Regions from separate parts of the Streptomyces sp. NPDC002057 genome, predicted to be linked through region 2. Evidence: riboswitches for the same ligand, from Rfam matches in the RefSeq annotation. Region 2 holds a riboswitch; the other holds the start of a gene.
The links. A riboswitch is a leader RNA that binds a small molecule or an ion and turns the genes downstream of it on or off. The one in region 2 is predicted to bind glycine.
Positions count from the first base shown of each region.

Region 1: linked by a shared signal. The riboswitch ahead of gcvP (aminomethyl-transferring glycine dehydrogenase) and the one ahead of gcvT (glycine cleavage system aminomethyltransferase GcvT) in region 2 are both predicted to bind glycine.

Region 1 is NZ_JBEOXR010000063.1:31,808-35,811, forward strand. It holds gene gcvP (aminomethyl-transferring glycine dehydrogenase) at 1-1,314, opposite strand, end outside; glycine riboswitch at 1,492-1,591, opposite strand; gene ABT129_RS33345 (PRC-barrel domain-containing protein) at 1,704-2,078, shown strand; gene ABT129_RS33350 (DNA polymerase IV) at 2,133-3,563, opposite strand; gene ABT129_RS33355 (MerR family transcriptional regulator) at 3,645-4,004, opposite strand, start outside.
Region 2 is NZ_JBEOXR010000002.1:305,521-309,524, reverse strand. It holds gene ABT129_RS03185 (enhanced serine sensitivity protein SseB) at 1-439, opposite strand, end outside; gene ABT129_RS03180 (AAA family ATPase) at 589-1,251, opposite strand; glycine riboswitch at 1,403-1,501, shown strand; glycine riboswitch at 1,503-1,628, shown strand; gene gcvT (glycine cleavage system aminomethyltransferase GcvT) at 1,688-2,809, shown strand; gene gcvH (glycine cleavage system protein GcvH) at 2,887-3,267, shown strand; gene glyA (serine hydroxymethyltransferase) at 3,300-4,004, shown strand, end outside.

The DNA.
Region 1 (4,004 bases), on a different contig from region 2:
GGCGCGCCCGGTGGTCTCGTCGCAGGACATCGACACGTGGTCGGCGTCGACGCGGTAGAGGTTCACACCGGCCTCGCGGGCGGCGGCGACGACCTCGTCGGCCTTGCCGGGCACGCGGGCGGTGAGGGTGTCGAAGAAGGCGCCCTGGGTGAGCTCCACGCCTCCGGCGGTCAGGCCGGCGGCGAGGATCGCGGCGTACCGGTGGGTGCGGCGCGCGATGCCCTTGAGGCCCTCGGGGCCGTGGTAGACGGCGTACATGCCGGCCATGACGGCGAGCAGCACCTGTGCGGTACAGATGTTGCTGGTGGCCTTCTCGCGGCGGATGTGCTGCTCGCGGGTCTGCAGGGCCAGGCGGTAGGCGCGGTTCCCGTCGGCGTCGACGGAGACACCGACCAGACGGCCGGGCAGGGAGCGGGCGTGCTTGTCCTGGACTGCCATGTAGCCGGCGTGCGGGCCGCCGAAGCCCATCGGCACACCGAAGCGCTGCGTCGTGCCCACGGCGATGTCCGCACCCAGCTCGCCGGGCGAGGTGAGCAGGGTGAGCGCGAGCAGGTCGGCGGCGACGGTGACGACGGCACCGAGCTCGTGGGCGGCGTCGATCAGCGGCTTGATGTCGCGGACGGCGCCGGAGGCACCGGGGTACTGGAGGAGCACGCCGAAGACGCCGCGCTCGGCGATCTCTGCCGGGATGCCGTCGCCGAGGTCCGCGACGACGACCTCGACACCGGTCGGCTCGGCGCGGGTCTCGATGACGGCGATCGTCTGCGGCAGGGCGTCGGCGTCGATGAGGAAGACACCGTTCTTGACCTTGCCGACGCGCCGGGCGAGCGCCATGGCCTCGGCGGCCGCGGTGCCCTCGTCGAGGAGGGAGGCGCCGGAGGTGGGCAGCCCCGTCAGGTCGGCGACGACGGTCTGGAAGTTCAGGAGGGCCTCGAGGCGGCCCTGCGAGATCTCCGGCTGGTACGGGGTGTAAGCGGTGTACCAGGCGGGGTTCTCCATCACGTTCCGCAGGATCACCGGCGGGGTGAAGGTGCCGTAGTACCCGAGGCCGATCATGGGCGCGAGGACCTGGTTGCGGTCGGCGAGCGTGCGCAGCTCGGCGAGCACCTCGGCCTCGGTGCGCGCGGCCGGCAGGCCGAGCGCCTCGGCGTTCTTGATCACGTCCGGAACGGCGGCGGCCGTGAGCTCGTCGAGGGAGCCGTAACCGACCTGGGCGAGCATCTTGGCGCGCGCCTCGGCGTCGGGTCCGATGTGCCGCTGCTCGAACGGGATGCCCTGTTCGAGCTCGGAGAGCGGAATGCGGTTGGCGGTCATGTACGGAGGCCTCCTGGTCGTCACGACCTGCGAGGGGCACCACGGCGCGGGTACCCGGACGGCCTCCCCCTCTGTCATCTCAACCTGAGAGTTTCACCGGCACGCTTCGCGGCACGCCGGCTTTCACCGTCGGTGAGAGCGCATGCCGTCGGACACCGCTCTGCTTTCCAGAGTGACCTCGTCCGCGCGGTACAGGGGCCTGAGAGATTCCGGGGAGGATTTGCTCCTTCGGCGCCCACCGGAAGGTTTCTCCGGGGGACTCTCCCGCACAGGGTCGACAGCCACAGCCAGCCTACCAGCGAGGTTGCGGCTCCCATCGCTCAAGTGGCCGACATCCCAGATGTGCACTTTCGTAGGGTGTAGAGCAGTTGCGACCAGTTGGAGGGACCGTGCAGACCGATATCGATCCGCGCAGCCTGATCGGCCGCAAGGCGTACGACCGGAGCGGGCACAAGATCGGAACCGTGGACGAGGTGTACCTGGACGACGCGACCGGCATCCCCGAGTGGGCGGCCGTCCGCACGGGCCTGTTCAGCCGGGACGCCTTCGTTCCCCTGGAACCGAGCGACCTGCTGGACGACGGTCTCCACATCCCGTACGAGCGGGCGCTCATCAAGGACGCCCCCGACTTCGGCGTGGGCCGCCACCTCTCCCCCGAACAGGAGCTCCAGCTCTACCGTCACTACAGCCTTGCGCTCCCCCCGCCGCCCAGCGACGCCCCGGACGCCGACTTCGGCCGCCTGGCGGGCCAGGACGGCCAGTAGCCCCCTCACAGGGGCGGCGCGGGCGGACCCGGGCGCGCCCGGGGGCCGCCGCCCCTATTCCCCACCCACCAACGGCAACGCCTCCCCGGGCACGAGCTCGGGATCGTCCACCGCGAAGGTCCGTACCCGCCCCGGCTTCGACCCGGGCGACTCGAACCGCACCGTGACGCGCCCGACCCCGCTCCCCTGGACCCACCCGGCCCCGTACACGGCGTGCCGCACGTCGTGTCCGGGCGACCAGTGCCGCTCGCCGGCCCCCTCGGTCCCGGGCCCGGCGGGGGCCACGGCCGTCGCGCCCGGGGCCCCGTCACCCTCCTCGGCCCCTCCCGAACCGGGAGAAGCCCCGGCCCCCGCCTCGGCCCCGGCCCCCGCATCGGCCGCTGCCCCCGCCATCGCCTCGGCCACCGCCTCCGCCTCGGCCTGGGCGAACAGATCCTCCTGCGTGTAGTCGGCGAGCCCGCTCACCCCGACCCCCAGCAGCCGCACACCCCCCGTCGTGTCGACCCCCTCCAGCAGCCGCCCCGCCGCCTCCCGCACCACACCCGGGTCGTCCGTGGGCCCCCGGAGCGTCTCGGACCGTGTGAGCGTGGAGAAGTCGAACCGCCGGACCTTGAGGACGATGGTCCGTCCCGAGTGCCCCGAGGCCCGCAGCCGCCCCACGCACCGCTCCGCCAGCCGCTCCACCTCGGTCCTGATCCGCACGCGGTCGTGCAGGTCGACGTCGAAGGTGTCCTCGACGGACACCGACTTGGCGTCCCGCTCGGCCACCACGGGCCGATCGTCGTACCCCTGGGCCATGCGGTGGAGGGAGGCCCCGTGCGCCCGCCCGAGGAGCCGTACGAGCTCGTCCTCGCCCGCCTCCGCGAGATCGGAGACGGTGGTCATCCCGGCCCGCCGCAGGTGCTCCCCGGTCGCCGGCCCGACCCCGGGCAGGATCCGCACCGAACGCGGCCCGAGCAGCTCCCGCTCCGTCCCCGGCTCGATGAGGACGAGTCCGTCGGGCTTGGCCTCCTCCGAGGCGATCTTCGCGATCATCTTGGACCCGGCGAGCCCCACGGACCCCGTCAGGCCGGTCGTCGCCAGGATGTCCACCCGCAGCCGCTCCCCCGCGGCGCGCGCGCTCGCGCTGTCGTCGGCCACGCCTCCGGCCTCCAGGTCCACGAAGGCCTCGTCGAGGCTGAGCGGTTCCACGAGCGGGGAGAGCCGCCCGAGCAGCTCCATCACCTGCTCGCTGATCGACCGGTAGAAGGCGAAGCGGGGGACGAGGTAGGCGGCGTTCGGGGCGAGCCGCCGCGCCTGGCCCATGGGCATCGCCGAGTGCACCCCGAACCGGCGTGCCTCGTACGAGGCGGTGGCGACGACACCCCTGGGCCCGAGACCACCGACGACCACGGGTTTTCCGCGCAGGCTGGGCTTCGACGCCTGCTCTGCGGCGGCGAAGAACGCATCCATGTCGAGATGCAGGATGGTGGGCGCGGCTCTCACGCGTCCGATGCTGCCTCACACCACTGACAACGCGACCGCACCGACCCGCCACCGGCCCGGGGACCGGGCGGCGGCAGGCCCTCAGACGGCCCTGTCGCGGCGCCGCCGCGCCAGCTCGTCCCCCGGGTTGTTCCCCACGAGCGTCTCCCCCGTGTCGACCCGTTCGCCGTGCAGCTGCGAGAGGGCCGTCTCCACGTCCCTCCAGACCACGCCCACGGCGATGCCGAAGACGCCCTGTCCGCCCTGGAGCAGCTTGACGACCTCGTCGGGCGAGGAGCACTCGTACACCGTGGCCCCGTCGCTCATGAGCGTCATCCGCTCCAGATCGCGGAAGCCCCGGGCGCGCAGGTGCTGCACGGCGGCCCGGATGTTCTGCAGGGCCACCCCGGTGTCGAGGAAGCGCTTGACGATCTTCAGGACGACGACATCGCGGAAGCTGTA
Region 2 (4,004 bases):
CCTGCCAGTCGGGCTCGAAGAGGCGGACGCGGCCGCCGGTGGCGGGTCCGTCGAGCGGGGTGCGGCCGGAGCGGCAGAGTTCCGCCACGGCGGGCGGGGGCAGCGGGACGCCGACGGTGCCGCCCGGGTTCACGGCGATGCCGAGCTGCGGGGGCAGACCGCGGGCGAAGTCGCGGGCGGGGGCGACGGTGAAGGACATGTGGCCGCCGACGCAGGCGAGGAACTGCTGCTCGGAGCTGAAGACGGGGACGTAGGCCGCGCCGTCTATCTCCAGGGTCGCGAGGTCGAGGTCACGGCTGTCGGGTCCGCCGCCGTTGGGCAGGGGCACCCAGACGGGGCTGCGGCCGAGCACCTCGACCAGGCGTCCGCCCGCCTCGGGGTTGCCGAGTGAGGCGGCAAGGACCTCTTCGAGCTCGTTGCCCGGCCACGTCACGTCCACGGTCCCCTCGTCCCCTCTCGCACGGCCTGCCGCACCGGCCGCCCCGGGCAGCACCCTAACGCCGCCCCGGAGCCGGTGTGGCCAGAAGACAAGGGTACGAGCGCTCCCGGGGACGGGAGGTCCGGCACCTCGCGGGCCGGGAGCCCCCCTCAGACGGCGTCGCGGAAGCCGATCCTCCGCAGGGAGTCCGCCGCGTCCCGGTCGAGGAGGGTCGCGGAGGCGCAGCCGTGCGGCAGGCGGCCGGACTCGGCGGCCGCGACGAGCCGGCCGACGGCCCGCCGGTGCCGGGCGAAGGCGTAGGAGGAGACCCCCCGGCCGCGGGAGCGCTGTCCCTCGCGGGCGGTGTCCGGGGCGACGTCGAGCAGGACCAGGTGGAGGGATCTGCCCCGGCGGCGGGCCGCGCGGCCGAGCCAGCCGCGCACCCAGGACTGGGTGCCGCAGTCGTGCACGACCACGCTCGCGCCGGAGCGCAGGGCGCGGCGCAGTCCGGCGTAGTGCGCGAGCCGGACCAGGGGGCGGTAGACGGCGTACGGCAGGAAGCGGGGCATCCGGGCCTCCCAGCGCTCGCGGGTGTCCTGGGAGTCGATGCCGGTGCCCTCGGCGGCGCGCTTCATGAGGGTGGACTTGCCGCTGCCGGGCAGCCCGGAGACGACCACGAGGTCCCCGGCGGCGAAGGTGAGGGCGCGGGGGCCCCGGCCGCCGCGCTCGCGCAGGTCGCGCAGGAGCCGGCCGCGGCCGCGGGTCCTGGCGCGGGCCCGTTGGGACGGTATGCCGGTACTCGGCGCGTACGCGCCGGTGTGCTGGAACCTCATCGCTTCTCCCCCTGCCGGGCCTGAGAAGACCCTTGCCCACAAAGTGTAAAGAAACGGTAATGAGACACAAGCGATATGCCCCGCCGGGCTCGCGTGCAATGATGTGCGCGCCAGGCGCGCACAGTCGCCACACAATCGCATACCGGCCGCTCGAATCCGCGCGGGAGAGTTCCGGACGCCGTACGTGTCCGGACGCCGAAGGAGCAAGACCCTCCCTTGAATCTCTCAGGCCCCGTACCGCGTGGATGAGGCAGATCTGAAAAGCGGGACACCCCGACGTGTCCCCACCCAAGGTGCAAGCCGATCTCCCGGTGCCGTTCTCACGGCGACGAGATGCTCTCGGTGAACCTCTCAGGTTCCATGACAGATGGGGAGGACGTCCTCGCCCGTCATGTGTTTCGTCACCGAACCGCCCTTGGGACCCGGGAGCCACCCCATGAGCACTGCCCGTCTGACCGCCCTCGATGCCCTGCATCGTTCGCTGGGCGCGACCATGACCGACTTCGCGGGCTGGGACATGCCGCTCCGCTACGCCAGCGAGCGGGACGAGCACATCGCCGTCCGCACCAAGGCGGGTCTCTTCGACCTCTCCCACATGGGCGAGATCACCGTCACGGGGCCGCAGGCCGTGGAGCTCCTCGACCACGCCCTGGTCGGCAACATCTCCACGGTGGGCGTCGGCCGTGCCCGCTACACGATGATCTGCCAGGAGGACGGCGGCATCCTCGACGACCTGATCGTGTACCGGCTCCAGGACACGGAGTACATGGTCGTCGCCAACGCCTCCAACGCCCAGATCGTCCTGGACGCGCTGACCGAGCGCGCGGCGGGCTTCGACGCCGAGGTCCGGGACGACCGTGACGCGTACGCCCTGATCGCGGTCCAGGGCCCGGAGTCCCCCGGCATCCTGAAGTCGCTGACCGACGCCGACCTGGACGGTCTGAAGTACTACGCCGGTCTGCCCGGCACGGTCGCGGGCGTGCCGGCCCTGATCGCCCGTACCGGCTACACCGGCGAGGACGGCTTCGAGCTGTTCCTGAAGCCCGAGCACGCCGAGGGCGTGTGGAGGGCGCTGACCGAGGCGGGCGCCCCGGTCGGTCTGATCCCCTGCGGCCTGTCCTGCCGTGACACGCTCCGCCTGGAGGCGGGCATGCCGCTGTACGGCCACGAGCTGACCACCGCGCTCACCCCCTTCGACGCGGGCCTGGGCCGGGTCGTGAAGTTCGAGAAGACCACCAACGAGGGTCGCTTCGTCGGCCGCGAGGCGCTGGAGAAGGCCGCCGAGCGCGCCGAGACCGCCCCGCCGCGCAAGCTCGTCGGCCTGGTCGCCGAGGGCCGCCGGGTCCCGCGCGCCGGCTTCTCCGTCGTCAAGGACGGCGTGGTGATCGGCGAGGTCACCTCCGGCGCCCCGTCGCCGACCCTCGGAAAGCCGATCGCCATCGCGTACGTGGACGCAGCGCACGCCACGCCCGGCACCCAGGGTGTAGGTGTGGACATCCGTGGCACCCACGAGGCGTACGAGGTCGTGGCGCTGCCGTTCTACAAGCGCCAGAAGTGACGTATCCGTCTCACTTCGCGTCTCACCCCGCAAGACCCACGTTCATCAGCACTCCCCCGATCCAGGAGAATCAGGCCATGAGCAACCCCCAGCAGCTGCGCTACACCAAGGAGCACGAGTGGCTGTCGGACGCCGAGGAAGGCGTCTCGACCGTCGGCATCACGGAGTTCGCCGCCAACGCGCTCGGTGACGTCGTCTACGCCCAGCTCCCCGAGGTCGGCTCCACGGTCACCGCGGGCGAGACCTGCGGCGAGCTGGAGTCGACGAAGTCCGTGAGCGACCTGTACTCCCCCGTCACGGGTGAGGTCGTCGCCGCCAACCAGGACGTGGTGGACGACCCGTCCCTGGTGAACACGGCTCCGTTCGAGGGTGGCTGGCTGTTCAAGGTGCGCGTCGCGGGTGAGCCGGACGAGCTGCTCTCCGCCGACGAGTACACCGCGTTCTCCGCCGGGAACTGAGACCGGGCCCGAGACCCCTTAGGGATCGATTCATGTCGCTTCTGAACACTCCCCTCCACGAGCTGGACCCCGACGTCGCCGCCGCCGTCGACGCCGAGCTCCGCCGTCAGCAGTCCACCCTCGAGATGATCGCCTCGGAGAACTTCGCTCCGGTCGCCGTCATGGAGGCGCAGGGCTCCGTCCTCACCAACAAGTACGCCGAGGGCTACCCGGGCCGCCGCTACTACGGTGGCTGCGAGCACGTCGACGTCGCCGAGCAGATCGCGATCGACCGGATCAAGGACCTCTTCGGCGCCGAGTACGCCAACGTCCAGCCGCACTCCGGCGCCTCCGCGAACCAGGCCGCCCTCTTCGCGATCGCCCAGCCCGGCGACACGATCCTGGGTCTGGACCTGGCGCACGGCGGTCACCTCACCCACGGCATGCGCCTGAACTTCTCCGGCAAGCAGTTCAACGTGGTCGCGTACCACGTGGACGAGGCCGGTCTGGTCGACATGGCCGAGGTCGAGCGCCTCGCCAAGGAGCACCGCCCCAAGGTGATCATCGCGGGCTGGTCCGCCTACCCGCGTCAGCTGGACTTCGCCGAGTTCCGCCGGATCGCCGACGAGGTCGAGGCCTTCCTGTGGGTCGACATGGCCCACTTCGCGGGTCTCGTCGCGGCCGGTCTGCACCCGAACCCGGTCGAGTACGCGGACGTGGTCACCTCCACCACGCACAAGACCCTCGGCGGTCCGCGC